2 regions of the Staphylococcus nepalensis genome follow, and region 2 is predicted to be linked to the other one. Evidence: a T-box and tRNA genes for the amino acid it is inferred to sense, from the RefSeq annotation. Region 2 holds a T-box; the other holds one or more tRNA genes.
The links. A T-box is a leader RNA that pairs with one kind of tRNA and senses whether it is charged. The one in region 2 lies ahead of leuS (leucine--tRNA ligase), so its partner is inferred to be a tRNA-Leu.
Positions count from the first base shown of each region.

Region 1: it has a tRNA-Leu gene. The T-box ahead of leuS (leucine--tRNA ligase) is inferred to sense a tRNA for this amino acid. The anticodon was not compared.

Region 1 is NZ_CP017466.1:2,636,294-2,653,053, forward strand. It holds rRNA gene BJG89_RS12650 (23S ribosomal RNA) at 1-2,209, opposite strand, end outside; rRNA gene BJG89_RS12655 (16S ribosomal RNA) at 2,493-4,045, opposite strand; tRNA gene BJG89_RS12660 (tRNA-Ala) at 4,192-4,267, opposite strand; tRNA gene BJG89_RS12665 (tRNA-Pro) at 4,283-4,356, opposite strand; tRNA gene BJG89_RS12670 (tRNA-Arg) at 4,383-4,459, opposite strand; tRNA gene BJG89_RS12675 (tRNA-Leu) at 4,473-4,561, opposite strand; tRNA gene BJG89_RS12680 (tRNA-Gly) at 4,569-4,643, opposite strand; tRNA gene BJG89_RS12685 (tRNA-Lys) at 4,658-4,730, opposite strand; tRNA gene BJG89_RS12690 (tRNA-Thr) at 4,737-4,812, opposite strand; tRNA gene BJG89_RS12695 (tRNA-Val) at 4,830-4,905, opposite strand; rRNA gene rrf (5S ribosomal RNA) at 4,922-5,036, opposite strand; gene lysS (lysine--tRNA ligase) at 5,536-7,023, opposite strand; gene folK (2-amino-4-hydroxy-6-hydroxymethyldihydropteridine diphosphokinase) at 7,380-7,859, opposite strand; gene folB (dihydroneopterin aldolase) at 7,859-8,224, opposite strand; gene folP (dihydropteroate synthase) at 8,202-9,005, opposite strand; gene cysK (cysteine synthase A) at 9,307-10,239, opposite strand; gene hslO (Hsp33 family molecular chaperone HslO) at 10,394-11,275, opposite strand; gene ftsH (ATP-dependent zinc metalloprotease FtsH) at 11,493-13,613, opposite strand; gene hpt (hypoxanthine phosphoribosyltransferase) at 13,905-14,444, opposite strand; gene tilS (tRNA lysidine(34) synthetase TilS) at 14,449-15,738, opposite strand; gene BJG89_RS12750 (S1 domain-containing RNA-binding protein) at 15,955-16,353, opposite strand; gene BJG89_RS12755 (septum formation initiator family protein) at 16,454-16,760, opposite strand, start outside.
Region 2 is NZ_CP017466.1:1,261,678-1,278,437, reverse strand. It holds gene dat (D-amino-acid transaminase) at 172-1,017, opposite strand; gene pepV (dipeptidase PepV) at 1,020-2,429, opposite strand; gene BJG89_RS06045 (YtxH domain-containing protein) at 2,734-3,135, opposite strand; gene BJG89_RS06040 (pseudouridine synthase) at 3,148-3,849, opposite strand; gene BJG89_RS06035 (putative polysaccharide biosynthesis protein) at 3,846-5,483, opposite strand; gene BJG89_RS06030 (BaiN/RdsA family NAD(P)/FAD-dependent oxidoreductase) at 5,613-6,872, shown strand; gene BJG89_RS06025 (rhodanese-like domain-containing protein) at 7,388-7,699, opposite strand; gene leuS (leucine--tRNA ligase) at 7,721-10,135, opposite strand; T-box leader at 10,183-10,368, opposite strand; gene BJG89_RS06015 (MDR family MFS transporter) at 10,523-11,692, opposite strand; gene mnmL (tRNA modification radical SAM protein MnmL/YtqA) at 11,802-12,755, shown strand; gene mnmM (tRNA 5-(aminomethyl)-2-thiouridylate-methyltransferase MnmM) at 12,752-13,312, shown strand; gene BJG89_RS06000 (transcriptional regulator, SarA/Rot family) at 13,669-14,070, opposite strand; gene BJG89_RS05995 (L-lactate dehydrogenase) at 14,220-15,176, opposite strand; gene BJG89_RS05990 (alpha/beta fold hydrolase) at 15,510-16,334, opposite strand; gene BJG89_RS05985 (proline dehydrogenase family protein) at 16,603-16,760, shown strand, end outside.

The sequences.
Region 1 (16,760 bases), 1.4 Mb from region 2:
AGCGAGGGTAGTATCCCACCAGCGCCTCCACGTAAGCTAGCGCTCACATATCTAAGGCTCCTACCTATCCTGTACAAGCTGTACCGAATTTCAATATCAGACTACAGTAAAGCTCCACGGGGTCTTTCCGTCCTGTCGCGGGTAACCTGCATCTTCACAGGTACTATGATTTCACCGAGTCTCTCGTTGAGACAGTGCCCAAATCGTTACGCCTTTCGTGCGGGTCGGAACTTACCCGACAAGGAATTTCGCTACCTTAGGACCGTTATAGTTACGGCCGCCGTTTACTGGGGCTTCGATTCGTAGCTTCGCAGAAGCTAACCACTCCTCTTAACCTTCCAGCACCGGGCAGGCGTCAGCCCCTATACATCACCTTACGGTTTAGCAGAGACCTGTGTTTTTGATAAACAGTCGCTTGGGCCTATTCACTGCGGCTCTCCTGGGCGTTAACCCTAAAGAGCACCCCTTCTCCCGAAGTTACGGGGTCATTTTGCCGAGTTCCTTAACGAGAGTTCGCTCGCTCACCTTAGAATTCTCATCTTGACTACCTGTGTCGGTTTGCGGTACGGGCACCATAAATCTAGCTAGAGGCTTTTCTCGGCAGTGTGAAATCAACGACTCGAGGAAACAATTTCCTCTCCCCATCACAGCTTGACCTTAAGAGTGCCGGATTTGCCTAACACTCAGTCTTACTGCTTGGACGTACAATCCAATCGTACGCTTCGCCTATCCTACTGCGTCCCCCCATCGCTTAAAACGAATTATGGTGGTACAGGAATATCAACCTGTTATCCATCGCCTACGCCTATCGGCCTCAGCTTAGGACCCGACTAACCCAGAGCGGACGAGCCTTCCTCTGGAAACCTTAGTCAATCGGTGGACGGGATTCTCACCCGTCTTTCGCTACTCACACCGGCATTCTCACTTCTAAGCGCTCCACATGTCCTTGCGATCATGCTTCAACGCCCTTAGAACGCTCTCCTACCATTGTCCTACGGACAATCCACAGCTTCGGTAATATGTTTAGCCCCGGTACATTTTCGGCGCAGTGTCACTCGACTAGTGAGCTATTACGCACTCTTTAAATGATGGCTGCTTCTAAGCCAACATACTAGTTGTCTGGGCAACGCCACATCCTTTTCCACTTAACATATATTTTGGGACCTTAGCTGGTGGTCTGGGCTGTTTCCCTTTCGAGCACGGACCTTATCACCCGCGTTCTGACTCCCAAGTTAAATTGATTGGCATTCGGAGTTTGTCTGAATTCGGTAACCCGAGAAGGGCCCCTCGTCCAAACAGTGCTCTACCTCCAATAATCATCACTTGAGGCTAGCCCTAAAGCTATTTCGGAGAGAACCAGCTATCTCCAGGTTCGATTGGAATTTCTCCGCTACCCTCAACTCATCCGCTCACTTTTCAACGTAAGTCGGTTCGGTCCTCCATTCAGTGTTACCTGAACTTCAACCTGGTCAAGGGTAGATCACCTGGTTTCGGGTCTACGACCAAATACTCAACGCCCTATTCAGACTCGCTTTCGCTACGGCTCCACATTCACTGCTTAACCTTGCATCAAATCGTAACTCGCCGGTTCATTCTACAAAAGGCACGCCATCACCCATTAACGGGCTCTGACTACTTGTAAGCACACGGTTTCAAGTTCTATTTCACTCCCCTTCCGGGGTACTTTTCACCTTTCCCTCACGGTACTGGTTCACTATCGGTCACTAGAGAGTATTTAGCCTTGGGAGATGGTCCTCCCGGATTCCGACGGAATTTCTCGTGTTCCGTCGTACTCAGGATCCACTCAAGAGAGAACAGATTTTCGACTACAGGATTATTACCTTCTTTGATTCATCTTTCCAGATGATTCGTCTAATCTATTCCTTTGTAACTCCGTATAGAGTGTCCTACAACCCCAACAAGCAAGCTCGTTGGTTTGGGCTATTCCCGTTTCGCTCGCCGCTACTCAGGGAATCGAATTTTCTTTCTCTTCCTGCGGGTACTAAGATGTTTCAGTTCTCCGCGTCTACCTTCGATACGCTATGTATTTACGCATCGATAATACGACATAACTCGTATTGGGTTCCCCCATTCGGAAATCTTTGGATCACAGCTTACTTACAGCTCCCCAAAGCATATCGTCGTTAGTAACGTCCTTCATCGGCTTCTAGTGCCAAGGCATTCACCGTGCGCCCTTAATAACTTAATCTATTTGCTTTCCAACTCGACAACCGTCGGTTGAAAACCCAAAATGTTATTAATCTGTGAGTGTTCTTTCGAACACTAGCGATTATTTCTTTTTGAATTCAAGCTTATTTAAAACTCTTATTCACTCGGTTTTGCTTGGTAAAATCATAAATTTTACTTACTTATCTAGTTTTCAATGTACAAATAATAAAAGAATACTCCAATGAGCATTCAAAACTGAATACAATATGTCAATGTTATTCCTTGTTCATCTTCTAAAGAAGATGTTCCGAATATATCCTTAGAAAGGAGGTGATCCAGCCGCACCTTCCGATACGGCTACCTTGTTACGACTTCACCCCAATCATTTGTCCCACCTTCGACGGCTAGCTCCATAAATGGTTACTCCACCGGCTTCGGGTGTTACAGACTCTCGTGGTGTGACGGGCGGTGTGTACAAGACCCGGGAACGTATTCACCGTAGCATGCTGATCTACGATTACTAGCGATTCCAGCTTCATGTAGTCGAGTTGCAGACTACAATCCGAACTGAGAACAACTTTATGGGATTTGCATGACCTCGCGGTTTAGCTGCCCTTTGTATTGTCCATTGTAGCACGTGTGTAGCCCAAATCATAAGGGGCATGATGATTTGACGTCATCCCCACCTTCCTCCGGTTTGTCACCGGCAGTCAACTTAGAGTGCCCAACTTAATGCTGGCAACTAAGCTTAAGGGTTGCGCTCGTTGCGGGACTTAACCCAACATCTCACGACACGAGCTGACGACAACCATGCACCACCTGTCACTTTGTCCCCCGAAGGGGAAGACTCTATCTCTAGAGTTGTCAAAGGATGTCAAGATTTGGTAAGGTTCTTCGCGTTGCTTCGAATTAAACCACATGCTCCACCGCTTGTGCGGGTCCCCGTCAATTCCTTTGAGTTTCAACCTTGCGGTCGTACTCCCCAGGCGGAGTGCTTAATGCGTTAGCTGCAGCACTAAGGGGCGGAAACCCCCTAACACTTAGCACTCATCGTTTACGGCGTGGACTACCAGGGTATCTAATCCTGTTTGATCCCCACGCTTTCGCACATCAGCGTCAGTTACAGACCAGAAAGTCGCCTTCGCCACTGGTGTTCCTCCATATCTCTGCGCATTTCACCGCTACACATGGAATTCCACTTTCCTCTTCTGCACTCAAGTTTCCCAGTTTCCAATGACCCTCCACGGTTGAGCCGTGGGCTTTCACATCAGACTTAAGAAACCGCCTACGCGCGCTTTACGCCCAATAATTCCGGATAACGCTTGCCACCTACGTATTACCGCGGCTGCTGGCACGTAGTTAGCCGTGGCTTTCTGATTAGGTACCGTCAAGACGTGCACAGTTACTTACACATTTGTTCTTCCCTAATAACAGAGTTTTACGATCCGAAGACCTTCATCACTCACGCGGCGTTGCTCCGTCAGGCTTTCGCCCATTGCGGAAGATTCCCTACTGCTGCCTCCCGTAGGAGTCTGGACCGTGTCTCAGTTCCAGTGTGGCCGATCACCCTCTCAGGTCGGCTACGTATCGTTGCCTTGGTAAGCCATTACCCCACCAACTAGCTAATACGGCGCGGGTCCATCTATAAGTGATAGCAAAACCATCTTTCACTTTAGAACCATGCGGTTCTAAATATTATCCAGCATTAGCCCCGGTTTCCCGGAGTTATTCCAGTCTTATAGGTAGGTTACCCACGTGTTACTCACCCGTCCGCCGCTAACGTCAAAGGAGCAAGCTCCTTATCTGTTCGCTCGACTTGCATGTATTAGGCACGCCGCCAGCGTTCATCCTGAGCCAGGATCAAACTCTCCATAAAAAATTATGATGTTTGATTAGCTCATAAAATACTAATTTGTGTTATCAATAACACGTTGTTTTTGAATCAACATTTAATGTTGAATTCGGAATTAACGTTGACATATTGCAATTCAGTTTTCAATGTTCATTGTTTGTTTTTAAATATGGTGGAGACTAGCGGGATCGAACCGCTGACCTCCTGCGTGCAAAGCAGGCGCTCTCCCATCTGAGCTAAGCCCCCATAGTTTTATAAGAGTCGGGAAGACAGGATTCGAACCTGCGACCCCTTGGTCCCAAACCAAGTGCTCTACCAAGCTGAGCTACTTCCCGTATTTATTATAATATGCATTTTAAAATGGTGCGCCCAATAGGAGTCGAACCTATAACCGCTTGATTCGTAGTCAAGTACTCTATCCAATTGAGCTATGGGCGCTCTATTAAAATGATGGTGCCGAGGACCGGAATCGAACCGGTACGATGATCTCTCATCGCAGGATTTTAAGTCCTGTGCGTCTGCCAGTTCCGCCACCCCGGCAATATAATGGAGCAGAAGACGGGATTCGAACCCGCGACCCCGACCTTGGCAAGGTCGTATTCTACCGCTGAACTACTTCTGCAAATTGAAACTGGATGAGCCATAGAGGATTCGAACCTCTGACCCTCTGATTAAAAGTCAGATGCTCTACCAACTGAGCTAATGGCTCATGAAATGGTGCCGGCCAGAGGACTTGAACCCCCAACCTACTGATTACAAGTCAGTTGCTCTACCAATTGAGCTAGGCCGGCTATTCATTTTTAAAAGATGGTGGAGGATGACGGGTTCGAACCGCCGACCCCCTGCTTGTAAGGCAGATGCTCTCCCAGCTGAGCTAATCCTCCACATGATTATTATAAAGCCTGGCAACGTCCTACTCTTGCGGAACGTAAGTCCGACTACCATCGGCGCTAAAGAGCTTAACTTCTGTGTTCGGCATGGGAACAGGTGTGACCTCTTTGCTATTGCCACCAGACAAAATAACTTACTCAATATATGATACACGTTTTATCAAATAATTGCAACGGTCAATTTTACACTATTTTTAAAATTTCTTTAAAAATCATTTACATAAGACTCTGTTGCTTTCTCTTGAATTTGACGACTTTTATATATTACTTCATTTTTCGTTATTAGTCAATAACTTTTGTGTTTTTTATTTTTAAACTTTATATTTAAGATTTCAATGTCTCGTTTCCTCAACTCGACTTGAATAATCTTATCATATGAATATGTTAAATGCCAAACCTTTTTTAGTATATTTTTATATTTTAATAGGCATTTATGTCCCAAATGTTTCTTATTACAAAAATTAATTAAAGTAATATTAACATATCTAATAATTAATAACAGTAATTACATTTATTCCCTATTAATAATATAAAAACTAGATCAGTTATACCCCTATTATACAATATATACTGACCTAGTTTCTTGTTTCTATTTAATTGTGATACGTTTTTTATATAAACGGCTTATTTTTGTCTCATGTATGGGAATAATAGCACGTCACGAATCGAAGCTGAATCTGTAAGCAACATAACCAATCTATCAATACCGATACCTAGACCGCCTGTTGGAGGCATACCGTATTCTAATGCTTCAATAAAATCTTCGTCCATTTCATGTGCTTCGTCATTGCCTTCTTCTTTTTCGACTAGTTGAGCTTCAAATCTTTGTCTTTGATCGATAGGGTCATTCAATTCTGTAAATGCATTGCCGTGCTCTCTGCCTACAATAAACAGTTCGAAACGATCTGTAAATCTAGGATCTTCTGGATTTTTCTTAGCTAATGGTGAAATCTCGATAGGATGTCCATATACAAATGTTGGCTGAATTAATGTTTCTTCTACTTTTTGTTCAAAGAATTCATTTAAAATGTGTCCGTATTTCATATTACCGGTGATTTCGACCCCATGTTCTTTTGCGAGTGTTTTTGCTTCTTCATCACTTTGTACGTTATAGAAGTCTACACCGGTAGTCTCCTTAACTGCATCTGCCATATGGATTCGTTTCCAGTTTGATTCTAAATCAATTACATCTTCACCATAATTAATTTTGGCAGTACCTAATACTTTATTAGAAATGTGTCTGATCATATCTTCCGTTAAATCCATAATATCATGATAATTTGCATATGCTTCATATAGTTCAATCATCGTAAATTCAGGGTTATGACGTGTAGATACGCCTTCATTTCTAAACACACGACCAATTTCATATACTTTTTCCAATCCGCCTACGATAAGGCGTTTTAAGTGTAGTTCAATTGCAATTCGCATATAAAGCGTAGCGTCTAATGCGTTATGATGTGTTACAAATGGTCTAGCAGCAGCACCACCAGCTATTTGATGCATCATCGGTGTTTCTACTTCTAAGAAACCTTGTTGGTTTAAATAGTTACGCATCTCTTGTAAAATTTTGCTTCGGTTAATAAACGTTTTTGTGCTATCTTGGTTTGTAATTAAATCGAGATAGCGTTGACGATAACGTTGTTCTATATCTTGTAAACCATGGAATTTGTCTGGTAATGGACGTAATGCTTTAGTTAAAAGGACAAATGATTTAGCTTTAACTGACAACTCACCTGTTTTAGTTTTAAACATTACTCCGTCGATACCGACTATATCTCCTAAATCTGTTGAATTCCAAATATCAAATTGCTCATCGCCTACTTGATCTTTTCTTACGTAAATCTGAATCTGACCAGATAGGTCTTGTACATGTGCAAAACCAGCTTTACCTTTACCACGTTTTGTCATGACACGTCCAGCGATGCTAACATGGCTCTCTTCTTCTTTTTCTTGCAATTCTTCTTTTGTAAATTGGTCCCAATCTTCATGTAATGGTGTAGCCATTGAAGTTCTTTCGAATTTTTGACCAAACGGATCGATACCTAAATCATATAGTTCTTGCATTTTTTGACGACGTACTTGCATTTGGTCGTTCATTTCTTCTGACATAACTTTCTCTCCTTTATGCTTCTTGTTCCACATTTTTAGTTTCTTTATTTTTTACTTATTGTTAGAAATTGTGAATCATCTATATCATTTCTTATTTAGTTTCTTTTTGATTTAAAACATTTCTAACTTTGTCTTACTATGAAAAAATTTAAATACGCTGGATACATATTTACACATTCTCATTATGACAACTTTTTTCTCTTTTCAATTCTACTAGACGTTGCAAACGTAATAAAGGGATTAAAAATTCATCTTTTATAGAAAACACGTCAACAAGTTGTTTAATTTGTACAAACACATAATAAATGATTCAAAGCTCAACTCATACTTCTGAGCAATTACGCTCTATCTACCTCTCAATTTTGATACTTCTTAACTGAGTTATCAGTTGTCACTAAATTACCAACCTTTTTATTAGTGAGTGGCACAATACAATCTGATGCGATGTCATTTAATGGGATAAGCACAAATGAGCGATCCAACATGCGTGGATGCGGCACAATCAAATCATCTTCTTCAATGACTTGATCACCATATAATAAAACATCGACATCTAAAGTTCTAGGGCCCCATCGTATATCTCTCACTCTATGCAGTTGTTGCTCTGTATCAAGACATGCGTTCAATAAGGCGTGTGGTTTTAGTGACGTTTGAATTTCAATGCATTGATTTAAAAATTGAGGTTGGTCGACATACCCAACAGGTTCAGTTTCATATATTGGCGATATTTGCGTTACATGGATGCCATCTTTTTCATTCAAAATACGAATGGCCTTCTTAAGTTGTACTTCTCTTTCTCCAACGTTACTTCCTAACCCTAAATATGCATATTCCATTAGAAATTCTCCCTCACTATTTCTATACCTACACCATCATAATGACCTGGTATAGGAGGATTTTCCTTAGTGATCCTAACTTTCGTTTCCATTACACGATTATAGTGTGAATTTATACGTTTTGCAATACGTTCAGCTAGATGCTCTAATAAATTTACTGGTTTACTTTCCATGATTGCTTTAATTTCATCGTATATCTCACCATAGTGAACTGTATCAGTGACTTGATCAGTTTTACCAGCAATACTCAAATCCACTTTCATTGTTACATCTACAATAAATATTTGGCCAATTTCATTTTCTGCTGGTAAAGCGCCATGGTAACAATAAAACTTCATACCATTAAGAAAGATTGTATCGTGCATACTCATTCTCCTTTAAATAATCCATACTTTGTCCTAAACGAGCATTGAGTACAACGTTATGCACTCTTACACCTTTAACGCCTTTCATTATACCATATGCAGTCGTGGCTGCTGTCGCTTCATCTCTTTCAGTCGCTTTGGTATCTTTATCAACCATTTCTTTAATAAATCTTTTTCTACTCGTCGCTAATAATACAGGATAGTCTGTAGCTACTAATTCATCTAATCGAGCCATTACTTCTTGTTCTTCTTCTCTGGTTTTAGCAAAACCAATACCCGGGTCAACCCAAACTTTCTCTTGAGGAATGCCAGCCATTTCCGCTTTGTTAGCTTGTTTTAATAAATATAAGAGCATTTCTTCAACAACAGGTTCTGACCTCTGACCATCACCATTATGCATCAGTACAATTTCACCTTCATATTTGGCTACAACGTCGAATATTTTTTCGTCATACAAACCAGCCCATTGATCATTAATCATAGTTGCGCCTAATTTCATTGCAGCTTCTGCAATCTCACTTCTATATGTATCAATAGAAAGTTGAATATCAAATTGATTTAACGCTTTTACAACAGGAATTACGCGTTCCAATTCTTCTGTCACGCTAATTTCTTCATAGCCTGGACGTGTAGATATACCGCCTATATCTATGATATCTACACCTTCATCAATCATTTCTTCAGCTCTTTTGATTGCTTTTTCTACAGAATTATATTTACCGCCATCAGAAAATGAATCTGGGGTCACATTTAATATGCCCATAATTTTTGTATGTGCCATAGTCACTTCTTCCTTTCACGCTTAGATGCTCCATTAGCATTATAATTACTATTCTATAATAACGCTAATTATTATTTTTTTCAGTAAACAATGCTTAAACCATTTATAAGAAACAATTAACGAGATGCTCATTTTTAAAAAGAAACCTAGCGGTCATTTAATTGACTTTTGCATTTCAATATAAAATACTGAGTGTTTATTACAGGTAAAATATAAAATTAACCAATTGTTTTCCTTGAACGATTATTAATACTAAAAAAACCGATCGCGTATATACACGACCGGTTAGGAAAAATAAAATTTAATCTTCAAATGAATATAACGGTGTAGAAAGGTAACGTTCACCATTACTTGGTAATACAGTGACTACTGTTTTACCTTTACCTAATGATTTAGCTTTTTCTAAAGCTGCATAAATTGCTGCACCAGAAGAAATACCACCTAGGATACCCTCTTCTTTAGCAACTTTACGAGACATATCCATTGCTGTTTCGTTACCAACTTTGATTACTTCATCATAAACATTTGTATCTAGTGTGTCTGGTACAAAACCAGCCCCTAAGCCTTGTAATTTATGTGGACCAGGTTCTCCACCACTTAGTACAGGAGAATCTTCTGGTTCAATCGCCACAAGATTAATGTCAGGATATTTTTCTTTCAATACTTTACCGGCACCAGTCAATGTACCCCCAGTACCAACACCTGCTAAGAAAGAATCAATTGTTTTTCCTTCAAACTGTTCGACCAATTCTGGACCAGTTGTCAATTCATGTACGCGTGGATTAGCCGGGTTTTCGAATTGTTGTGGTTCATAATAACCGTATTCTTCTTTTAGTTCTTTCGCTTTTTTAATAGCGCCTTTCATCGCTTCTGCCCCTGGTGTTAAAACCACTTCTGCACCGTAAGCTTTCAATAAATTACGACGCTCTTGGCTCATTGTTTCAGGCATCGTAAATACTGCATTATAACCTTTAGCAGCACATACAAAAGCTAATCCGATGCCTGTATTACCACTCGTTGGTTCGACAATTGTATCACCTGGTTTAATCTTACCTTCTTTTTCGGCTGCTTCAATCATCGCTAAGGCAATACGGTCTTTAACTGAGCCCGCTGGGTTTTGGTACTCTAGTTTTACATAAACATCTGCTGAATTTTCATCCACCACATTATTTAATTTAACTACCGGCGTATTGCCAATAATTTCGACGATATTATTTACTGGTTTATTTGTCATAAGTATTGCTCCTTTTCATTAAAAAGTCTAAAACCTACTTTTTCTATCGGATATACTTTTCATTTTATCAGATTTTGTTTTGAATACAACTGAGAAGATTGAATATTGCAATATTTTTATAATATGCTACTGTTACACTTCTATTTTATAGCAATTATTGCATCTTTTCTAATAATTCCTGTAATTCGCTTTCTGAATATTGATATTTGTTTCTGCAAAAGTGACATTCTGCCTCTGCGCCATTATCTTCATTAATCATGCTTTCTATTTCAGCTTGGCCGAGGCCTTTGATTGCATTCAAGAATTTTTCATGACCACAATTACATTCAAAACTTGTAGGCATATTTTCTAAAATTTGTACATTATCTTCTCCTAGTACTTCAAATAGAATTCCTTCAGGTGTTAAGCCTTGATCAATCAATTTAGAAACTGGCGTCATGTTATTGATAACTTCTTCCAACTTATTAATCGTTTCTTCTTCAGCACCAGGCATAACTTGAATAATAAAACCGCCAGCTGCTTTGATAGAATTATCAGGGTTTACTAGTACACCTAAACCAACAGATGAGGGTGTTTGTTCACTTTTAGCAAAATAGTAAGTGAAATCATCCCCCAATTCACCGGATACAAGTGGACTTGAACCTGAAAAATAGTCTTTCAAGCCAACATCTTTTACTACTGTTAATGCGCCATTACTGCCTACCGCACGGCCAACATCTAATTTACCTACGTTATTTAAAGGAAAATGTGTTTGTGGGTTTGTTACATATCCTCTCACGTGGCCATTAGCATCTGCATCAGCAATGATTTTTCCAATCGGGCCTTGGCCATCCACGGTAACTGTTAATTTTTGTTCTCCTTTAAGCATAGCCCCCATCATTAATGTAGCAGTCATTGTTCTGCCAAGTGCTGCAGATGCTGTTGGCCAAGTATAATGTCTTGTTTGCGCTTCTTGTACGCTTTCTGTAGTTAAGGCACTATATGCTCTTATTTGTCCTCCATAAGCCAATGCTTTAACAATATAATCGTTTGTCATTTCTGTAATTACTCCTTTGATTTATTTTAATGTTTAAATTCATTTTTTAGTTTTCATTTAGAACTTTTTACTACTTTTTATCAATGCAATTTATTGTAATTGTTCAGGCAAAAAATTGCTACATATCTGTTTATAATGTTTATTTAAAAAATAAGTAACCATAAAAAGCTTCTTTCTACATCAATATGATAGCAGAAAGAAGCTTTTCGTTCAGTTATTAATTTCTATTGCTTGGATCATTAGGATCGCTTGGATTGCTTGGTTTATCAATGTTCGGCGGTTGTTCATGACCTGTGTCTTCATCAGAATCATCATCGCCGTCGTGTTGTCTTTCTTCTTTTTCTTTATCGATATCTTCTTCTTCTTTGTGGTCTTCTTCTTGTTGTTTATTACCGATGTCTCGTTGCTCTTTACGGACATCTTCATAAGATTTACCGTATTTACCTTCTTTAAATTCTTTTTCTTGATCACTCACAACTTTCGCTGCATCATAATCCACTTCAGGAAGTACACCATCATAGAATAGTGAATGAATTTGTTCAGCAACTAATGTTTCTTCTTTTAATAAAGCCTCTGCAATTAAAATTAATTGTGATTGATGTTCTAAAAGAATGTCTTTACAACGTTCATATTGCTCTTTGATGATACGTTGGACTTCTTTATCGATTTCATAAGCAATTTGACCAGAGTATTCTGGTTCGCCTTGCATATCTTTACCTAAGAATACTTGTCCACTGCCACTGCTTGAGAATTGAACTGTACCGAGTTTCTTACTCATACCATATTCAGTAACCATTTGACGCGCGATTTGTGTTGCACGTTCAAAGTCATTTGAAGCACCAGTTGATACTTCGTTGAAGTTAATATCTTCAGAAACACGTCCGCCTAGCAAGCCACAAATTTTATCTAATAACTCTGGTTCAGTCATTAAGAAACGATCTTGTTTTGGTAACATCATTGCGTAACCGCCAGCTTGTCCACGTGGCACAATAGTCACTTTATGGACAACCTCTGCCTCATCAAGTACCATACCAATAATCGTATGACCTGCTTCGTGGTGCGCCACAATATTACGTTCTTTTTCTGAAATAACACGTGATTTTTTAGCAGGGCCAGCAATAACACGGTCAGTAGCCTCTTCTATATCACGCATGTCGATTTTCTTCTTACCTTCACGCACTGCAACTAATGATGCTTCGTTTAATAAGTTTTCTAAATCTGCACCTGAGAAGCCAGGTGTTCTTTGAGACACTGCTTTTAAATCCACTGTTTCATCAAGTGGTTTATTTCTAGCATGAACATGTAAAATGGCTTCACGCCCTTTGACATCTGGACGGCCGACTTGGATTTGTCTATCGAAACGACCTGGACGTAATAATGCCGGGTCTAAAATATCAGGTCTGTTTGTAGCGGCAATCATAATGATACCTTCATTTTCACCAAAACCATCCATTTCAACTAGCAATTGGTTTAATGTTTGTTCACGTTCATCGTGACCGCCACCTACACCAGCGCCACGTTGACGACCAACTGCATCGAGCTCATCAATAAAGATAATACAAGGTGCGTTTTTCTTAGCATTTTCAAACAAGTCACGTACACGGCTTGCACCGACACCTACAAACATCTCAACGAAGTCTGAACCACTGATTGAGAAGAATGGCGTACCTGCTTCACCAGCTACTGCACGCGCTAATAATGTTTTACCGGTACCTGGAGGCCCAACGAGTAAAACACCTTTTGGAATTCTAGAACCCATTTGTTTAAATTGTTTATTATCTTTTAAGAAGTCTACAATTTCTATTAATTCTTGTTTTTCTTCTTCTGCACCCGCTACATCTGAGAAGCGTACACGTTTTTTCTGGCTATCGTACATTTTAGCTTTGGACTTACCAAAGTTCATCATACGGCCGCCACCGCCGCCGCCTCCTTGTGCTTGGCTAAGGAAGAAAATAAATAATAAGGCAATGATTAATACAGGAATTAATGTAGTTAAAATACTTACAAATACACTTTGTTTTTCTTCTTCTTTAACTGTAAATTTCAATCCATCTTGATTTTGTGCTTTGTCTGTTATTTTTTCAAGCTCTTTATCATTGTTATATAAAATTGTTGAAGAATAATCTTCATCATTTTTAGTTTTACCACTTACCATATATACATTTTGTTCAGGTTGAATTTCTAATGATTTTAGTTCACCTTTATCCAGTTGCTTAACAAATTGGTTATAAGTAAGCTGTTTTGGCATATTTCCGTTACCATTTAGCCACGAAAACAAACCAAATATAATAACGCCAATGATTGCGATAACTAGCACGTTACGAAAGGCTTTCTGCATGCGTCGTTTCCTCCTACTTCAATAATAAAACTAACAAAAATTGTAACACAATACATAAGTTTCAGGCCAGTAATTATACTTTTTGTACATATGTTAAGACCTTTGTTAATTTTTTACTTTAATAATTTTTTAGATAAGATATACAAATGTTAAAACATACGCTTTATTAAACTTCTAAAAGTTTATGTATAGGCGAGTCAATTAAGTTAACATCACTATGTATATTAACTTATATTATCTAATTACGTTTTATAGTATATAACAATATTTCATCCGATTAAATTGTACTGCTTACTTTGAATAAATTTCTGGTTTAAGTGTGCCGATAAACGGTAGGTTTCTGTATTTCTCAGCGTAATCTAAGCCATAACCCACAACGAATTCATCTGGTATCTTTTTACCCACATATTTGGCTTCGATATCTGCTTTGCGTCGGTTTGGCTTATCTAACAATGTTACAATTTCAAGTGAGTTTACTTTTCTTGATTCTAATAATTCTGTAATTGATTTTAAAGTTGTCCCTGTTTCTAAAATATCTTCGATAATTAAAAGATCTTTCCCTTCTATAGAAGCACTCAAGTCTTTTAATATTTGTACTTCACCAGTAGACTCTGTCCCACCATGATAACTAGAAACATCCATAAAATCGATAGCTAGGTGTGTATCGATGTGTTTAATAAGGTCTGTCATAAACATTACTGAACCTTTTAAAATACCTATGCAAACAAGTGGCTTACCAGCGTATGCTTCAGTGATTTTCGCTCCTAAATCTTTGCATATGCCTTCTATTTCTGCCTCGTCTAATAACACTTCTTTTAAATCATCTCGCATATTTTCATTCCTCTCCCATATTTCGTATAAAAATAGATGTTTTATATTTATTATTTAAATATAACGTACCTACCGCAATAATTTCATCATCTGCATTAACTAAAATCGGTAACTGATTTCGTTCGGTTTGTATAATTTTATAATCAATAAGTAACCTACTAACCTTTTTGTGGCCTTGTACACCATTTAGTTTGAATTTATCCCCATCGTTTCTTGTTCTGACGAGTAATGGGTAACACTCATTTGGAAAATCATTCGTAATATCAATACTATAATGACCATAGTTATATACACCTGGGTGTTGAATCTGTATTGGCACAAGAGATTCATTATAATTTGCCATTATTATAAATTTATCATAAGCGATATAAATATTCCATTTATCTGTCGTATATAATGTGCATTGACTTACATGATTTTCAATTTGCCTGAACCAAGATTCATACATTTTTTCTGTCATCGGTTTTAATATACCTAATTTCGAAACAATTATATCTAATATGATTGTTTTCAAATTATGATTTAAATTAGAAAATAAGTCTCTTGGGATTACTATTTCTCTCTTATTAGCAATACCTTTAACATACATTTCAATAAAATGATTTGCTTCTTTTTTAAGGTCTTCTAGTTGTGTGTCATGCCATGCTTTCAATTTTAACAATTGTTTTGTCGACAAATGGCAGTTACGTTCTATTGCTGGTAAAATACGATTACGAATATCATTTCGTACATACTGATTTTCAGCATTCGTTTCGTCTTCATAATAAGGAACTTCATGCAAGCGCTGGTAATTTCGAATCTCAGCTTTAGTTATTTCTAACAGAGGTTTGCACAATGCATATGACCCTCTTGCAGTAAGATACGACATACCCAAACTACTTCGAGTGGAACGCCCAGTCATCAATCGATAAAAAATCGTCTCAATTTGGTCGTCTTGATGATGTGCCGTTAATAAAATATCTGCGCCAAGTTTTTCCATCATATCATCAAACCACTCGTAGCGTTTTAATCGAGCGATGCTTTCAATACTATTCCCTTTCTCAACGACATTCGATAAGTCTAAATGATGCACGTATAGGGGAATTTGGTATGAAGTACAGAAATGTTTTATAAATGTTTCTTCTTCCTTTGCAACATCGCGAATATGGTGATTCACATGTAAGCACGTTAGTTTACGATATGTTTGAGATAAATCAGTTATTAATTGATGCAATAATGCCATACTATCTATGCCTGTAGAAACAGCCAACACAATATGTTGATGCCCATCCCAACCGGCCGTGTTAATCTTCATCATAGCTTACCTCCTTTATCATAATATGAAAGTACTCCGTATCGCTAATTATTGGTACGATTGGTAAGTCTATATACAACAAAAAAGAGACTGTTTCCTTAAGCAAGAAAACAGTCTTATATTGTTAAAGTCAAACTTAATTTAGAATCATAATAAATGTTGTACTTAAGCAATTAATTTAAGTTCTCTTGGGAACAGTCTTATTTTATATATTTTTTAGCGTCTAGTGCCTTTTCCGCCACGTCTAGATTCAGTTTGACGTTTAATAGAAGTTAGCTTATCTTCGCTATCTTTTAAGAAGTTTGTTAATTTCTTTTCAAAATCCTCACCTTTAGGTTGAGATTGTTTATGATTTGGTTTGTTTTGAGGTCTACGTGGACGATCTTTTGCTTTTTTAATTGATAAACTAATTTTTCCGTCATCAGCAATTGAAAGCACTTTAACTTCAACTTCCTCACCAACAGATAAGTGATCCTCTACGTTTTCAACGTAATTATCTGCAACTTCACTTATGTGAACTAAGCCACTTTTTCCTTCTGGAAGTTCGACGAAAGCGCCAAACTTTTTAATTCCAGTGACTTTACCTTTAAGCTTGTTTCCTACTTCGATTGACATATTATAAATAAATCCTCCCGATTTGTTTCGATTTTAATCCTATTATATGCCTGTTTGCATAAATTAACAATGGTATAATGATGCAAAAAATTAATTTCAATTATTTACTATCTTTTTTATCTTTAGATTTAGAGTCAGACTTATTATCGCTAGGCAATTTAAAAATAACTTCCCCGTCGTTACTTAAATAGTAATCATCTCGTGCAACTTTTTCAATATAATCTTTATCATTCAAATTATTTAATTGCTCCTTCAACGCTAATTCTTCATCTTGTTGTTTTTGATATTTTTGTTCTTTTTGTTGACGTTCGGCTGCATCTTCACTATTACTTTGTTTTTGAGTGACAAGCATTACAGATAAAATAATGATAATGAGTAGTAAGATACCGCCAAATAAAGTGATACGT
Region 2 (16,760 bases):
TCTCATAAAAGATTTTATAATGTTTAGACGTTTATTTCAACCAATAATGAGAAACAAAAAGTCACATTTTACTACGAACATTTCCAGAAATTTTATTAATCGGCTCAGTAAGCATTATAACATAATTTAGTTTCAATAGATGTTACATTTTATTTCCTTTTTTGGAAAATATTAACTATCTGCATCAATGTATCTGTTAAATCCTTCTTGTAATGATTTAGTTATTGGGCCGACTTTTCCCTCACCTACGAATTCACCATCTAATTTAATTACAGGCATTACTTCAATTGAAGTACTTGATACGATAATTTCATCCGCATTTCTTAAAAAATCCACAGTGAAAGTGCCTTCATTAAATGGAATGCCTTTGGCTTCTGCAATATCTTTAATTACCATTCGCGTAATGCCATTTAATATATAGTTATTTACAGGATGCGTGTATATTTCCCCACCTTTAATTGCATATACATTACTCGATGACCCTTCAGTAACGATATCGCCACGATGCTGGATAGCTTCTTGAGCATTATATTTAACGGCGCTTTCTTTAGCTAGCACATTACCCAATAAATTCAAGCTTTTAATATCACATCTCAACCAACGAATATCTTCTGTTGTTATAGCATTAATGCCTTCTTCTAATAGTTTATATGGACGTTCATATGTTTTTGTAAATGCCATTACATTGGCTTCTACTGATGGCGTTGGAAACGCGTGATCTCTTGGGGCAGCGCCACGCGTAACTTGAATGTATACACCACCGTTAACTACACCGTTAGCTGCTAATAATTCTTGTACTAATTCTGTAAGTTCATCTACGTTGTATTTCAAATCTAAACCAATCTCTTTAGCACTTCTTAACAGTCTTTCAAAATGTGGTTTTGCAGTAAAAATATTATTATTATAAGTTCTGATATATTCATATATACCATCGCCGAAAACATAGCCTCTGTCGTTGTAAGGGACTCTTGCGTCTTGTTCATCTACTAAATGTTCGTTAATCAATACTTTAGTCATAATTATTCCTCCACGCACAATGTATATAAAGCTTCTAAATAAATACTCGTTGCATCAAACAATTGTTTTTTCGTAATATATTCATTTTTTTGGTGCATTAAATCTTCTGAATCGTTAAACATTGCACCAAATGCAACACCTTTATCAAGATTACGTGCGTAAGTTCCGCCACCAATAGTGTATGGTTCTGTTGGATCACCTGTTTGGTTACGGTATGCTTTCACTAATGTTTGTACAAATGGATCATTTTTATCTACATAGTGAGGTGTTTGATTCTTACCTAATTCAATAGAAAAACCGTTTTTTTCGATTTCACCTTTAAATCGAGTCATTGCTTCTTCAAATTCAAAACCATGAGGGTATCTTAAATTAATACCAAATCTGCCTCCATTTTGGTTATCGTAAGAAATAATACCAATATTAGTTGTAACATCACCCATCACATCAGTATGGAATTTCATCCCCATTTTTTCGCCAAAGTGAGAATTAAATAGATATTGTTCGCTAAATTGAGTAAAGTTGGCAGCTGTTTTATCTAAACCAAGCTTAGATAAGAAGTTCAATAAGTGCAATCCTGCGTTCACACCAATAGACGGATCCATACCATGCACTGCTTTACCATAGGTTTTAAGGACTAACACACCACTATCAACGACGCTTTCACCATCTACTTGATTTTCAGATAAATATTGTTCGAAATTTTGAATAACATCTGTCATATTTTCTTTAACCGCTAATTTAGCATTTGCTTCATCAGGAACCATGTTGTAACGTTGCCCAGAAGTAAATGAAATTAATTCATATTCAGGCTCATCTTTATCTTCTGCTTTTTCATTTTGTACTACATCGAAAGTGCTAATACCTTTTTCCCCGTGGATAGCTGGGAATTCCGCATCAGGGGCAAAACCTAATGTAGGCATTTCTTCCGTTTTGAAATAGCAATCTGTACATTGCCAATCTGATTCTTCATCCGTACCTATAATGATATGTATACGCTTTTTCCAGTTTACTTTCATATCATTTAATATTTTGACTGCATAATAAGCAGCAATGGTAGGCCCCTTATCATCAAGCGTACCTCTCGCGATAACTTTATCCTCAGTTACAACCGGTTCGAATGGATTAGAATCCCAACCATCGCCAGCTGGTACCACGTCTACGTGACATAAAATACCCATAACATCTTCGCCTTTTCCGGATTCTATACGACCTGCAATATGGTCTACGTCATGTGTATTAAATCCATCACGCTCAGCAATTTGGTACATATAATCTAATGCTTTCCGCGGTCCTGGTCCGACTGGATTATCAGACGAAGCTTTGTTATCATCTCTTACACTCTCAATAGATAATAAACCTTTCAAATCTTCTATAATATGTTCTTCGTATGCTTTAACTTTATCTTTCCACATTTAGAATCAACTTCCTTCTCATTACTTATATATTTAATATTTTACATGAAGTAGTATAGAAACTACAGTGAGATGTAACTTATATTTAAAATTTTTAACTGTAATCATTATTGAAAAACAGTTAAACACCACTATATGAATGGTTTTATACTCTGTATTAAGATTAAAAAACCTGAGACATAAAAATGTCCCAGGCTTATATAATCATTTATGAAGATAGTATTTCTAACCTTTGCGGGGTAACGCCACCATTTTAGAAATATGTGGGTCTATCCGTAGCTTAATCTACACATTTTATAAACAATTATTTATTTTTATTATTTTTAAGTTCTTCTTCTGTAACTACACGCAAATTGTTTGAAGGATCTGCTGCACCTTCATCCGTAAATCTAGCTTCTTCTACGTGTTCTTCTTCTTTTTCATTAACGCCTTTAAAACGGTCTTTTTGTTCATTTATAAACCCTTTCGGATCTTGTTTCACTCTTGACGCATAACCTTTCGGGTCTTGTTTCACTTCGTTATAAGTTTCCCCGGCTTTTGAACTTATTTGGCTAGCGATATCTTTAGCGTTTTGTTTATATGATTCAGGATTTGACTTGTATTTGCTATACTCATCTTTCAATTTATCTCTATTTTCTTTTTTAGAGAGCACAACTGCAGCAGCTGCTCCTCCGACACCTATAATTGCTTTTAGTAATTTTGACATAATAACACCTCTTTATAAATTTAATCCTAATTGTTTAAAATCTTGTTGCGTTAGATGACGATATTCACCTGGACCCAATGATTCATCAAGTTTTAACTCACCAATGCTCACACGTTTCAATGCAAGCACTTCGTTATCTATAGCATGAAACATGCGCTTAACTTGATGATACCTTCCTTCATAAATTGTGACAAATGATTTGTATGGTTCATCACTTTTCACTAAAGTTGCAGGCATCGCCAATCCCTCATTCAATTCAATACCCATTTTGAATGAATTTATATCATTATTTGTAATATTTTTTTCAGAAATAACTTCGTACGTTTTAGAAACATGCTTTGTAGGGCTCATAAGTTCATGATTAAATGCACCATCATTAGTGATTAATAATAATCCTTCTGTATCTTTATCGAGACGACCTACTGGGAAAATTTCTAAAAACTGATAAGATTTCACTAATTCTATCACTGTTTGATGTTGATTATCTGCTGTCGCAGAAATATATCCTTTGGGTTTATTCAGCATGAGATAAACTTTATCTATATATTGTATAATCTCATTATTTATTTTGATTATATCATTGTTAGGGTCAATTTGTTTTTTGGGTGATTTTTCTTTTTGTTCATTAATAAAAACGCTACCGCTTTTTAATAATTGTTTAACTTCTGTACGCGTACCCACGCCCATATTCGCTAAAAATTTATCTATTCTCATTTTATAATACCTAATTTGCGTCTAACTTTATTAGGAATCTCACCTAAAAATTGATCAGCTAATTTCGTCTTCATCGTGATACCTCCGTAAACTAACATACCAATTATAACACTGATAATTAAAATACTTAATGCACCAAATTTAGTTTCTGGTGAAATAAACATTTGTAATAAAAATGATGACAATTCGACTGCAACCATCATAATTAAACCATATAAGAATATTTTACAGAAGTGTAACCATGTCTCTGAAAAATCAAAATTTGCATATTTTTTAAGTATATAAAAGTTACATAAAACAGCAAATAGTAACGCAATCGCCGTGCTTAAAATTGCGCCAGCCGTGTGGAATGCCATAATAAGCGGCGTATTTAAAACAACCTTTAAGACAACTGCTACTAAAATAACAAATACAGTTAATTTCTGTTTATCTATACCTTGTAGCATAGATGCGGTTACGCTTAACAATCCAATCAAAATAGCCACAGGTGCATAGTAGAATAATAACTGACTACCATCTATATTATAACTATAAAACACGGTGTATAATGGTAATGCTAAAGCCATAATTCCTAAACTTGCTGGCACCGTAATGTACATCAAAACACCTAAAGATGTTCTAATTTGTCTATGCATTTCACTTAACTCGCCTGATTCATATGTTTTGGTAATGAATGGAATTAAGCTTACTGCAAAGCCAGCTGATAGTGACGTTGGAATCATCACTATTTTATTAGTTGTCATATTTAAAATTGTAAAGAAATAGTCATGTAGACGGCTAGGTACGCCTGCTAAATCTAACGCGCCATTATGTGTAAATTGATCGACTAAATTAAATAATGGAAAGTTCAAGCTAACAATAACAAATGGAATACTATATGAAATAATTTCTTTATACATCTTTCCATATGATACATTGATACCTGAAACATCCGTTGCAACCATCTTTTCAATATTAGGTTTTCTTTTTTTCCAATAATACCATAATGTGAAAATACCCGCTACGGCACCTATTGCTGCAGCAAATGTCGCAATACCATTGGCTTGTAAAACACTGCCATTAAAGACATTGAGCACTAGATAACTTCCAATTAAAATAAATAAAATACGTGCAATTTGTTCAATAACTTCCGACACTGCCGTTGGGCCCATTGATTTATAACCTTGGAACACGCCACGCCATGTCGCAAGTAATGGTATAAATATAACAACCATACTGATAATTCTAATAATCCAAGTAATGTCTTCAACTGACCAACCACCTTTAGCGCCTGATTTATTTGCTAACGTGATTGTTGCTATAGTCGGTGCTAATAAATATAAAATGAAAAATCCTATAAATCCTGTAATGGTCATAACGATAAAACTGGATTTATATAACTTTTCACTTACTTTATATGCACCTAAAGCATTATACTTAGATACATATTTAGATGCCGCTAATGGTACGCCAGCAGTCGCAACTGCAATAGCAATATTATACGGCGTATATGCATAGTTAAAAGGTGCCAATTTTTCTTCTCCACCAATAATAGCATAGAATGGAATAATATATAATACACCCAAGACTTTAGTAATCAATATACTAAGGGTGATTAAAAAGGTACCCCTAACTAATTCTTTACTTTCACTCATTCAGATCTTCCTATCTCAAATTAAATTTTTACACTCATAACTTCAATAATAACGTTATAACCACTTTTTTTCAAAACTATATTACTATAAACTATAAAATAACACTATTTAGTAAAGCGAGGCAATAAAATGTATCAAACAATCATAATCGGTGGCGGCCCTAGCGGTTTAATGGCTGCTGCTGCAGCAAGTCAAAACAGTAATAAAGTCTTGCTCATTGAAAAGAAAAAAGGGCTCGGCCGTAAATTAAAAATATCTGGTGGCGGCCGGTGTAATGTAACCAACCGCTTACCATATGAAGAAATCATTAAAAATATACCAGGAAACGGAAAATTTTTATATAGTCCTTTCTCCGTATTTGATAACGAATCTATTATTCACTTTTTCGAATCCCGGGGTGTATCTTTAAAAGAAGAAGATCATGGTCGTATGTTTCCAGTATCTAACAAAGCGCAAGATGTTGTAGATGCTTTGATCCATACAATAGAAAAAAATAATGTAACTGTAAAACAAGAAACGGTTGTACATGGTATCGAACATACACAAAAACAAACTTTTAAAATAACAACTGATAACCAAGAAACAATTGAAAGTCATAGCCTAGTGATTGCTACGGGTGGCACAAGCGTTCCAAAGACTGGGTCAACAGGAGATGGTTACAAATTCGCTAAACAGTTAGGCCATACAATTACAGAATTATTTCCAACTGAAGTGCCCATCACTTCTCCTGAACCATTTATCAAAGACAGAAGATTAAAAGGCTTAAGTTTAAAAAATGTAGCACTATCTGTATTGAAAAAAAATGAAAAAAAACGTATTACGCATCAAATGGATATGATCTTCACTCATTTTGGGGTAAGTGGCCCTGCTGCATTAAGATGCAGCCAGTTTGTATATAAAGAGCAAAAAAACCAAAAACAGCAAAATATTAAAATGCAAATAGATGTTTTTCCTGATTTGAGCCAAGCACAAGTTGAAGCTAAAATACGTAAATTGTTAAAAGATACACCCGATAAATATGTAAAAAATAGTTTACATGGTCTTATCGAAGAACGCTATTTACTGTATATGTTAGAATTAGCAAATATTTCAGAGGAATTAACTGCACATCATATTTCAAACGAACAATTCAACAAATTAGTAAATTTATTTAAAGCATTTACCTTTACAGTTAACGGTACGCTATCAATTGAAAAAGCTTTTGTAACTGGCGGTGGCGTTTCACTAAAAGAAATTGAGCCTAAAACAATGATGTCAAAACACGTACCAGGTTTATTTATGTGCGGCGAACTACTCGATATTCATGGTTATACTGGAGGTTACAATATTACTAGTGCCTTAGTCACTGGTCATATATCAGGCACTAATGCGAGTAAGTTTCAACTTTAAACCTTTAACTACATGATTAAAAAGATAGAACAATAACCTAGTTTGTTCATCAACAAAGATCATTAAAATTATAAAATTTTATATAAGCATATTTTTTGAAATTGATTAACTTTTTTATCTAAGTGCTATTATAAATTTACCTGTTTTTTAGTTATCAGTCGACATAGAGAAGCAGTATATTTTGTAGTTAGCCTCTTTGTTCATACCGCAATGACAATCATAAATAATGGTCTCATGATGCTATTTACGTATTTATCGCATTCTCATTATAATAAATAGATAAGCGACTAACCCAACATCTAAAAAAAGCCCCTCACTATTGCAATAGTGAGGGGCTTGGTATATTTATATTGAGATTTTTATTAATCATCATTTCAACATTACAATACTAAAATATAAAATTAACGATCCTAAATGAACCCACATTGAGTTAAAACGTATCCACCTATGCTTACCGAACAATGTATTAAACGCAATACAAATTGGGTATATCCGAATATTAAAAGACTGGAAAGCTAGATGCTTCTAATGTCTAAAGCTTCATCTCCCCAAGCATCCATACCACCTTCAACATTTACCGCATGAACGCCATTACGCTCTAAATATTGAACAACTTGTGCACTTCTGCCACCAGCTTTACAAATAATATAATACGTATCATTTGAATTGAAGTGATTTAAATTGTCGGGAATTTGATCCATAGGAATTGTTTCTGCTTCAGGAATAACCCCCATCGCAGTTTCTTCATCTGTTCTCACATCAATAATTTGAATAGGATTAGAATTTAAAATCTTTGATTTTAATTCATCTACAGATATTGTCTCCATAATATAAACGCCCCTTTTAAGTTATTTGGCAACAATATTAACAAGTTTTTGAGGTACAGCAATTACTTTTTTAATATCTTTGCCTTCAATTTCATCTTTGATATTTTCGTTATCTAACGCAATTTCTTCCATTTCTTCTTTTGATACATCTTTAGGTACATCTATTTTAGCACGAACTTTACCATTTACTTGAACGACGATTTCAACTTCATCGTCAACTAATAATGATTCATCAAATGTAGGCCATGGTTGGTAAGTAATTGTTTCTTCATGTCCTAAACGTGACCATAATTCTTCACCAATATGTGGTGCGATTGGTGCTAACATTTTGATAAATCCTTCAATGTAAGGTTTATATATTTCGTCTACTTTATAGCAATCGTTGATAAAGACCATCAACTGACTAATTGCTGTATTAAAATTCAATGTATCAAAGTCTTCAGAAACTTTTTTCACAGTTTGATGGTAACTTTTATCTAAAGTTTTATTATTTGTATTTACTACTTTATCAGAAATCAAACCATCTTCTGTAACTAAAAGTCTCCAAACTCTATCTAAGAAACGTCTTGAGCCGTCTAAACCTTTTTCGCTCCATGCAATGGCAGCATCAAGTGGCCCCATAAACATTTCATATAGTCGTAATGTATCTGCACCGTGAGATTTAATAATATCATCTGGATTAATAACATTACCTTTAGATTTACTCATTTTTTCATTACCTTCGCCAAGAATCATACCTTGGTTAAATAATTTTTGGAATGGTTCTTTCGTTGGCACTACGCCTAAATCATACAGTACTTTATGCCAGAATCTTGCATAGAGTAAGTGTAACACTGCATGTTCTACGCCGCCAATATATAAATCGACTGGCAACCAGTGTTTTAATTTTTCTGGGTCAGCTAACATTTGTTCGTTATCCGGATCAATAAATCTTAAATAGTACCAACAACTACCTGCCCATTGTGGCATTGTATTGGTTTCACGTCGACCTCTCATGCCAGTTTCCTCATCTATTACATTAACAAAGTCATCAATATTAGCTAACGGTGATTCACCAGTTCCTGATGGTTTAATTTCATCTGTTTCCGGTAAAAGTAAAGGTAATTCATCTTCAGGTACAGTTGACATCGTACCATCTTCCCAATGAATGACTGGAATTGGTTCGCCCCAATAACGTTGACGGCTAAACAACCAATCTCTAAGTTTATAGTTTATTTTTCTTGTACCCGCATTATTTCGTTCTAACAATTCAATTGCTTTTTCGATTGCTTCTTTATTATATAATCCATTTAATTCACCTGAATTAACATGAGGCCCATCACCAACATAAGCTGCTTCAGATAAGTCTCCACCCTCAATGACTTCTGTAATTGGTAAATCAAAGGCTTTTGCAAACTCATAGTCTCTTTGGTCGCCACTTGGCACTGCCATCACTGCGCCAGTACCGTACGAAGATAATACATAATCTGCTATCCAAATTGGTGTTTTTTCACCAGATAATGGGTTGATTGCATAAGCTCCAGTAAATACACCAGATTTTTCTTTAGCAAGACCCGTACGTTCTAAATCTGATTTCATTGCCGCTTCTTGTTGATATTTTTCAACACTTTCTTGATTTTCTGAAGTTGTAATTTGATTTACAAGCTGATGTTCTGGACTTAATACTAAGAATGTAGCACCATAGATTGTATCAGGACGTGTGGTAAATACTTCAATTTGATCATTACTATCTTCTACATTGAATGATACTGATGCCCCTTCTGAACGCCCAATCCAATTACGTTGCATGTCTTTTAAAGATTCTGGCCAGTCTAAGTCCTCTAAATCTTCAAGTAACCGATCTGCATATTCAGTAATTCTTAATACCCATTGCTTCATTGGTCTCCTGTATACAGGGTGCCCACCTCGCTCAGAAACACCATCAATTACTTCTTCATTTGAAAGTACAGTGCCTAACGCAGGACACCAGTTCACCGCAACTTCATCTACATAAGCAAGTCCTTTGTTATATAATTGAATAAATATCCATTGTGTCCATTTATAGTATTCTGGGTCTGTCGTATTGACTTCTCTATCCCAATCATAACTGAAACCTAATTCTTTAATTTGGCGTTTAAATGTTTCAATGTTTTGTTTAGTGAACTCACGAGGGTCATTTCCAGTGTCTAACGCATATTGTTCAGCAGGCAAACCAAAAGCATCCCACCCCATAGGGTGTAATACATTATATCCTTGCATACGCTTATACCTAGAAATAATATCTGTGGCTGTGTAACCTTCCGGGTGACCTACATGAAGCCCGGCCCCAGACGGGTAAGGGAACATATCAAGTGCATAAAACTTTTTTTGGCCTAAATTATCTTCTGTTTTAAATGTTTTATATTCTTCCCAATAATCCTGCCATTTTTTTTCAATTTCATTATGATTGTAATTCACAACATTTCCTCCTATTCAATAATAAAAGACACCTCAAACTATTATTTAATAGGGACGATTTTCACCGCGGTACCACCCTGTTTCACAAAATGTGCGCTCATTTTAATTAATAGTAAGAGATGTCATTAATTCATTTCAAGTCACGGTAAGTTCACTTAAGGCTTTACACTAGGTTTCACCACACCCTAGCTCTCTGTGGGAAAGCTTTAAAGTTACTACTCCTATACTCTTCTAATGATATTTGATACAGCCTTTTATTTCAAGTATAAAAATATAATTAATATACTCTCCATTGTTTATACACAAATGCTTTCAAATCATATGTGTTAGATTTTCAAACTTAATCATAAACCATAAATTGGACTATATATTAAGCTTAACATCAAATTAAATATCTTTGGGTAGTTGTCGATCATAGAAAGTTAAAAATATTAAAGCAATGGCCAATAGCGAAATCATACTTAAAAACATAACTTGCATATTAAACATGTCAACAACTACACCACCAATCAGTGGCCCAAATGCCTTACCTACAGTCGCTGCAGAATTCACGTAGCCTTGGAATGAACCCTCTTTACCTTTAGGCGCTAATTGGTTAGCAATCGTAGGTACTGCTGGCCATACAAACATTTCGCCCAACGTTAATATAATCATACCTACCATAAATACAGAAAATTGTTCAGCAAAACTAGTCACAAAGAAAGAGATAATAAAAATACCTATACCCACATACATTTGATGTTTTAAATTACCTTTCAATAATCTGATAATGGGAATAATTAACGGTTGTGCAACTAATATCATGATACCATTGACTGTCCACAAGAGACTGTATTGACTCATTGAGATATTAAGCACTTGGGTAAATGAAGCTATTGTACTTTCCCATTGGATGTAAGCAATCCAACAAATACTAAACATGACACATATTAAAGATAATGCAATAAACTGAGGTCTATACGCTTTAGATAATAAACTCATTGCATCATTTGATTTTACTTTAACGTCTAATTTGATATTAAACTGACTTACAGCGACTATAGCAAATGCAATATACATTAATAAATTAGCTATAAAAATATAATTAAAACTTAATTCAGCAACAAAGCCACCGGAAGCTGCACCAATGGCTACGCCTAAATTTTGTGCTAAATAAATGGCATTAAAAGTTTGCCTTCCGCCTTTTGGCCATATCGCACCTGCTAATGCATAAATAGCAGGAATAATCATTCCGCCGCCAAACCCAAGACAAACTAACCAAACAGCATACCATGGCCATCCATGGAAAAAATTTAATAACGTTGTACTACTTAAACAAATAACAGTACCTATCATAATTGTGGGGTAGCCGCCTAATTTATCAAAAAGGTTACCTCCGAGTAGGTTGCCAATCACCATTCCAAATGAATTAATCATTAAGACTAAACCAGCCATTGTTAAACTTTTATCTAATACCTCATTCATATAAATTGTATTTAATGGCCATAAAAAACTTGAGCCCGTGATATTTAATGCCATTCCAATTACCAACCACCACACTGATTTTGGCATGTTCATAACCGTAAGCTCCTTTCTTATTTTAAATTTCTATTTTTACTCTAAACACTATATCATTAAAATATGTTAAAATCTTTAACTAGAACGAATTTAGAAAGGAAAATGTTATATGGGACAATTTTTCCCTTACGCATTCGAAAACAAACGATATCATACTTGGAATTATCATTTAAAAAATAAATTTGGCCAAAAAATCTTCAAAGTTGCAATTGATGGAGGATTTGATTGTCCGAATAGAGATGGCACAGTTGCTCATGGCGGTTGTACATTTTGCTCAGCAGCAGGAAGCGGCGATTTTGCTGGTAACCGTGTCGACCCTATAGATGTTCAATTTCAACAAATCAAAGATAGAATGCATGAAAAATGGCACGAAGGACAATATATTGCTTATTTTCAAGCTTTTACAAATACACATGCGCCAGTAGAAGTTTTGCGAGAAAAATACGAAACGGCATTAAAAGAACCTGGTGTTGTAGGTTTATCTATAGGAACACGCCCAGACTGTTTACCAGATGATGTAGTAGAATATTTAGCCGAATTAAATGAACGTACATATTTGTGGGTAGAATTAGGTCTACAAACAGTTCACCAAAAAACTTCTGACTTAATTAATCGTGCGCATGATATGGAAACTTACTACGAAGGTGTTGCAAAACTACGTAAGCATAACATCAATGTGTGTACACATATTATTAATGGGCTGCCTGAAGAAGATTATGACATGATGATGGAAACTGCTAAAGAAGTTGCACAAATGGATGTTCAAGGTATTAAAATACATTTGTTACACCTACTTAAAGGTACTCCAATGGTAAAACAATATGAAAAAGGTATGCTTGAATTTATGTCACAAGACGACTATACAAATTTAGTTTGCGATCAACTAGAAATTTTACCAAAAGAAATGATTGTACACCGAATCACTGGTGACGGCCCAATAGATTTAATGGTTGGCCCTATGTGGAGTGTTAACAAATGGGAAGTACTTAACGAAATCGATGATGAATTAGCTAGAAGAAATTCCTATCAAGGAAAAAACTATGAAAGTATTATCAAATCATGAAAATAGAGCGTATTTTACCATTTTCTAAAACACTCATCCAACAACATGTATCTGCGGACAGCATTGTTATTGATGCTACTTGTGGTAATGGTAATGATACTGAATTTTTGGCACAACAAGTACCAGATGGTAAAGTGTATGGTTTTGACATTCAGGACATTGCAATACAAAACACTAAAACTAAAACTAAAACATTTAGACATGTCCATTTAATTCATGATAGCCATGCCAATATAAAACAATATATTCCAAGAGAGGAACGTGGACATATTGACGCAGCTATTTTCAACTTAGGATATTTACCTAAAGGAGATAAATCCATCGTTACAAATCCTAACAGTACCTTAGCTGCTATCAATTCGATATTTGATATATTAGCGCCCGAAGGCATTATCGTTTTAGTTATTTACCATGGACATGAGGAAGGTAAAACAGAACGTGATGCATTATTAAACTACCTTCAACATTTTGACCAAAATAAAGCACATATATTGCAGTATCAGTTTATTAATCAACAAAATCATCCACCATTTATTTGTGCTATTGAAAAAAGATAACGTACTATTTAAATAAAAACATATAGAACAGGAAACGTATTTGTCTAAGTGATACCATCGCAAAACAATTTTAGAATAGCTTACCAGAGCATCTATGTAACGAAGCATGTTTATCTCTAAATGACTTCATCGCTATTTTAATTTGATATCAAACGTATTTCATCTTCACTTACTTCTACGAGAAAAACAAGAACACCATCTATTTTCCTCATATAACTATCTAGGAAATTTAAAATAATACACATAATAAAAGTACACCTCTTTTTGAAATAGAGGTGTACTTTTATGTTAAGTATGAGTCGTTGATACCCATACTTTTTGAGGTTAATAACAGTTTTCCAGACTTTAATTATTCCCTATAAATCTAAGATAGATTTAAGACTTGATTGAATAGATGACGATTTTTCATCAATTTCTTCTTTAAAGTAATCTAAAAGCGCTTCCCTTTGAGCTTCTAAATCTTCATTGAAATGAATAATTACTGTACGTTCATCATTAACTGGTCTTTCTTTAATGATCCATTCTTTTTCCACTAAATCGTTATACGTTCTTGTACGTTTATAAGATTTAATTTGTACAAAATCATCCATTTCCTTTAAAGTCATTGATCCTTCTTGCCATAATGTTAAAAGAATTAATATTTCTTCTTTCGACATTTTATATTGTTTCTGTACTTTTTCAAAGATATCATCAATATCATTTAGTACATGTTCCAATCTAAGGACACTATCTACCATGTCAGTAATTGTCTTCCCCATAGAAATATCCCCCAATCATAATATTAAGTTAAACATGTAAAATTAATTCATCAAAAAAATCATTCGTTACAAAATTTATTACTGTCAGAAAAAATTTTGATATTTTCAATAAAATTAATCTTATATACAGTTTAAAATTAAATTATGAATTATGCAATTAGTTGGTTGATTTTATTTTGCATTTCTTTCAAAATTATGGCAGAATTTTCAAACAATTTACTTTCGCTACTATTTAATTGTGTTTCATAAACTTTTACCGCACCATTTCTATTGATTAATGTTGGTACACCAATGTATACATCATTTTGGCCATATTCACCATTTAGATAACTGGAAACGGGGAGAACCACATTTTGATTTTTTAAAATGGCTTGTGTAATACGAATTAACCCCATAGCGATACCATAATAAGTAGCGCCTTTCGCTTTAATAATGTCATATGCTGCATCACGTGTATTTATAAATATTTCATCTATTCTATGTTGTTTGTCTGGGTTATCTTTTAAAATGTCATATAATGATTGGCCTGCAATATTAGCCTGTGACCACACAGCCAATTCTGAATCACCATGTTCTCCGATAATTTGTGCATCAACGCTCCAAGGAGATACATTAAATTCTCTTGCGAGTTCATATTTAAAACGCGCAGTATCCAATATTGTACCTGAACCAATAACTTGCGCTTTTGGCAAGCCTGATACTTTTTGCGTTACATATGATAATACATCTACTGGATTTGTAGCTATTAGAAAAATACCATTAAATCCTGTTTGCATAATAGTCGAAACAATTTCTTTAAATATTCTTGTATTTTTTTCCACTAAATCTAATCGTGTTTCTCCTGGTTTTTGAGCAGCACCCGCGGTAATAACAATTAAATCTGCGTTGCTACAATCTTTGTAAGATCCTGCTTTTATCTTTATAGGTGAGCCCCCATAAGGTGCACTGTGATTTAAATCTGCAACATCACCGTGTACTTTTGTTTCATCTAAATCAATGATGACTAATTCATCTGCTATTCCTTGGGAAACTAATGCAAACGCATAACTAGAACCAACTGCACCATCACCTATTAATACCACTTTATTTCCTTTACTGTATTTCATATTATGACTCTCCTTATATTTAAAGTAAATCATCGCTTATTGTGATTTATTTCACAATTTAAATATAACACTTTCTTCGCTAAAGAGCAATCGTTTATTGTGATTTATTTCACAAAATTTCCGTTTCTTCTTCCTCGTTTTATAAATGAGAAAGAGCGAGACAAAACCAAAATTTGGTTTCGTAGACTCGCTCCTAGTTAAAGATGCTACATCGTATATCTAATTATAATTAATACTGCAAGTTTTTACTGACATCTATTGTTTTCTTATAAGAAGCGTCTTTCAAAACGATGGCGTCCATGCTTTGTATTGCTTACACTTTAATTTCCCACTCTATGAAAGCTCGTGTTCATCATGGACGATAAAGCCAATATTACTTGTACTGTTATTAAGAAATGCTAAAATATATCGCATTACTTCGTCTCTTTCAGGTTCATTATGTATTTCATGATATAAACCCTTCCAAGCTTTAAAATATAATTCTTCAGTTTCAATATTATCTTTCACCAAATGCATAGTTGGAATATCAGACACTTTGTCTTCGAGCCCATACATTAATAATACAGGAAGTGGCTTAATATCTTTTAAGTGTGTTACTGTTTCTTTCATGATTTCGATGATTTGTTTATACCAATGATATGTCACTTTTTGTAACATGAGTTGATCTTCTTTTGCTTCTTCGATTACCTCATCGTTACGTGTTAAATCTTCAACGGTTATGCCTACTTTGAATCTTGTGTCTTTAGTTAATTTACCTACATTAGATAATATCTTATCTTTTCTAGTTTTATTATTTTTTTTGAATTCCAGCAATGGTGAAATAAGCATCAATCCTTCAATAGGTACTTCCACTTTTTCTAGTAAGTTTAAAATAATAAGTCCGCCAAGTCCTACACCTAAAAAATAAGTTGGAAGTTTATATTCATTTGCTATTCTAATCCATTCTAGTACATGTTCGTGATATACTTCGAAATTTTCTATTTGTCCTTTATTAGAACGCGTAGTTTGACCTTGCCCAGGTAAATCACCCATGATAACGTGATGGCCATTTCTACGTAGCATTGTTATTACATACGCATATCTTCCTGTATGTTCGAGCATGTTATGGGCAATTACAATGACACCCTTAGCTTCATTTTCAGTTTCCCATTTCCACATATTCCATACTTCCCCTTCTCCAATAATTTCATTAAATATATTGTATCAAAATATGATGCACGTTTGCCATTTTAAACGCATAAATTATGTTGTCTTAAGTTCATTGTTTTTTTAAAAATAAATATTATAACTATATCAATCAGTCATCCGATAGTGTAGTCTGTGATATTAAGCATAATAAATTTTATTGTAAACGATTTCATTACTATTAGATTCATGCTACACTATTATTGAAAGCATAGCTATTAGCAGGATGGGAGGAATTAATATGCCAATTGTGAAAAATTTTTTTATAGGGTTATCTAATAATCCCTTTTTAAATAAAACAGCTAAGGAAATAGGTCCTATGTTTGGGGCTAAAAAAGTCGTTGCTGGAAATACGATTACTGACTTAGTAGACACAATTGAACGTTTAAATAACAAAGG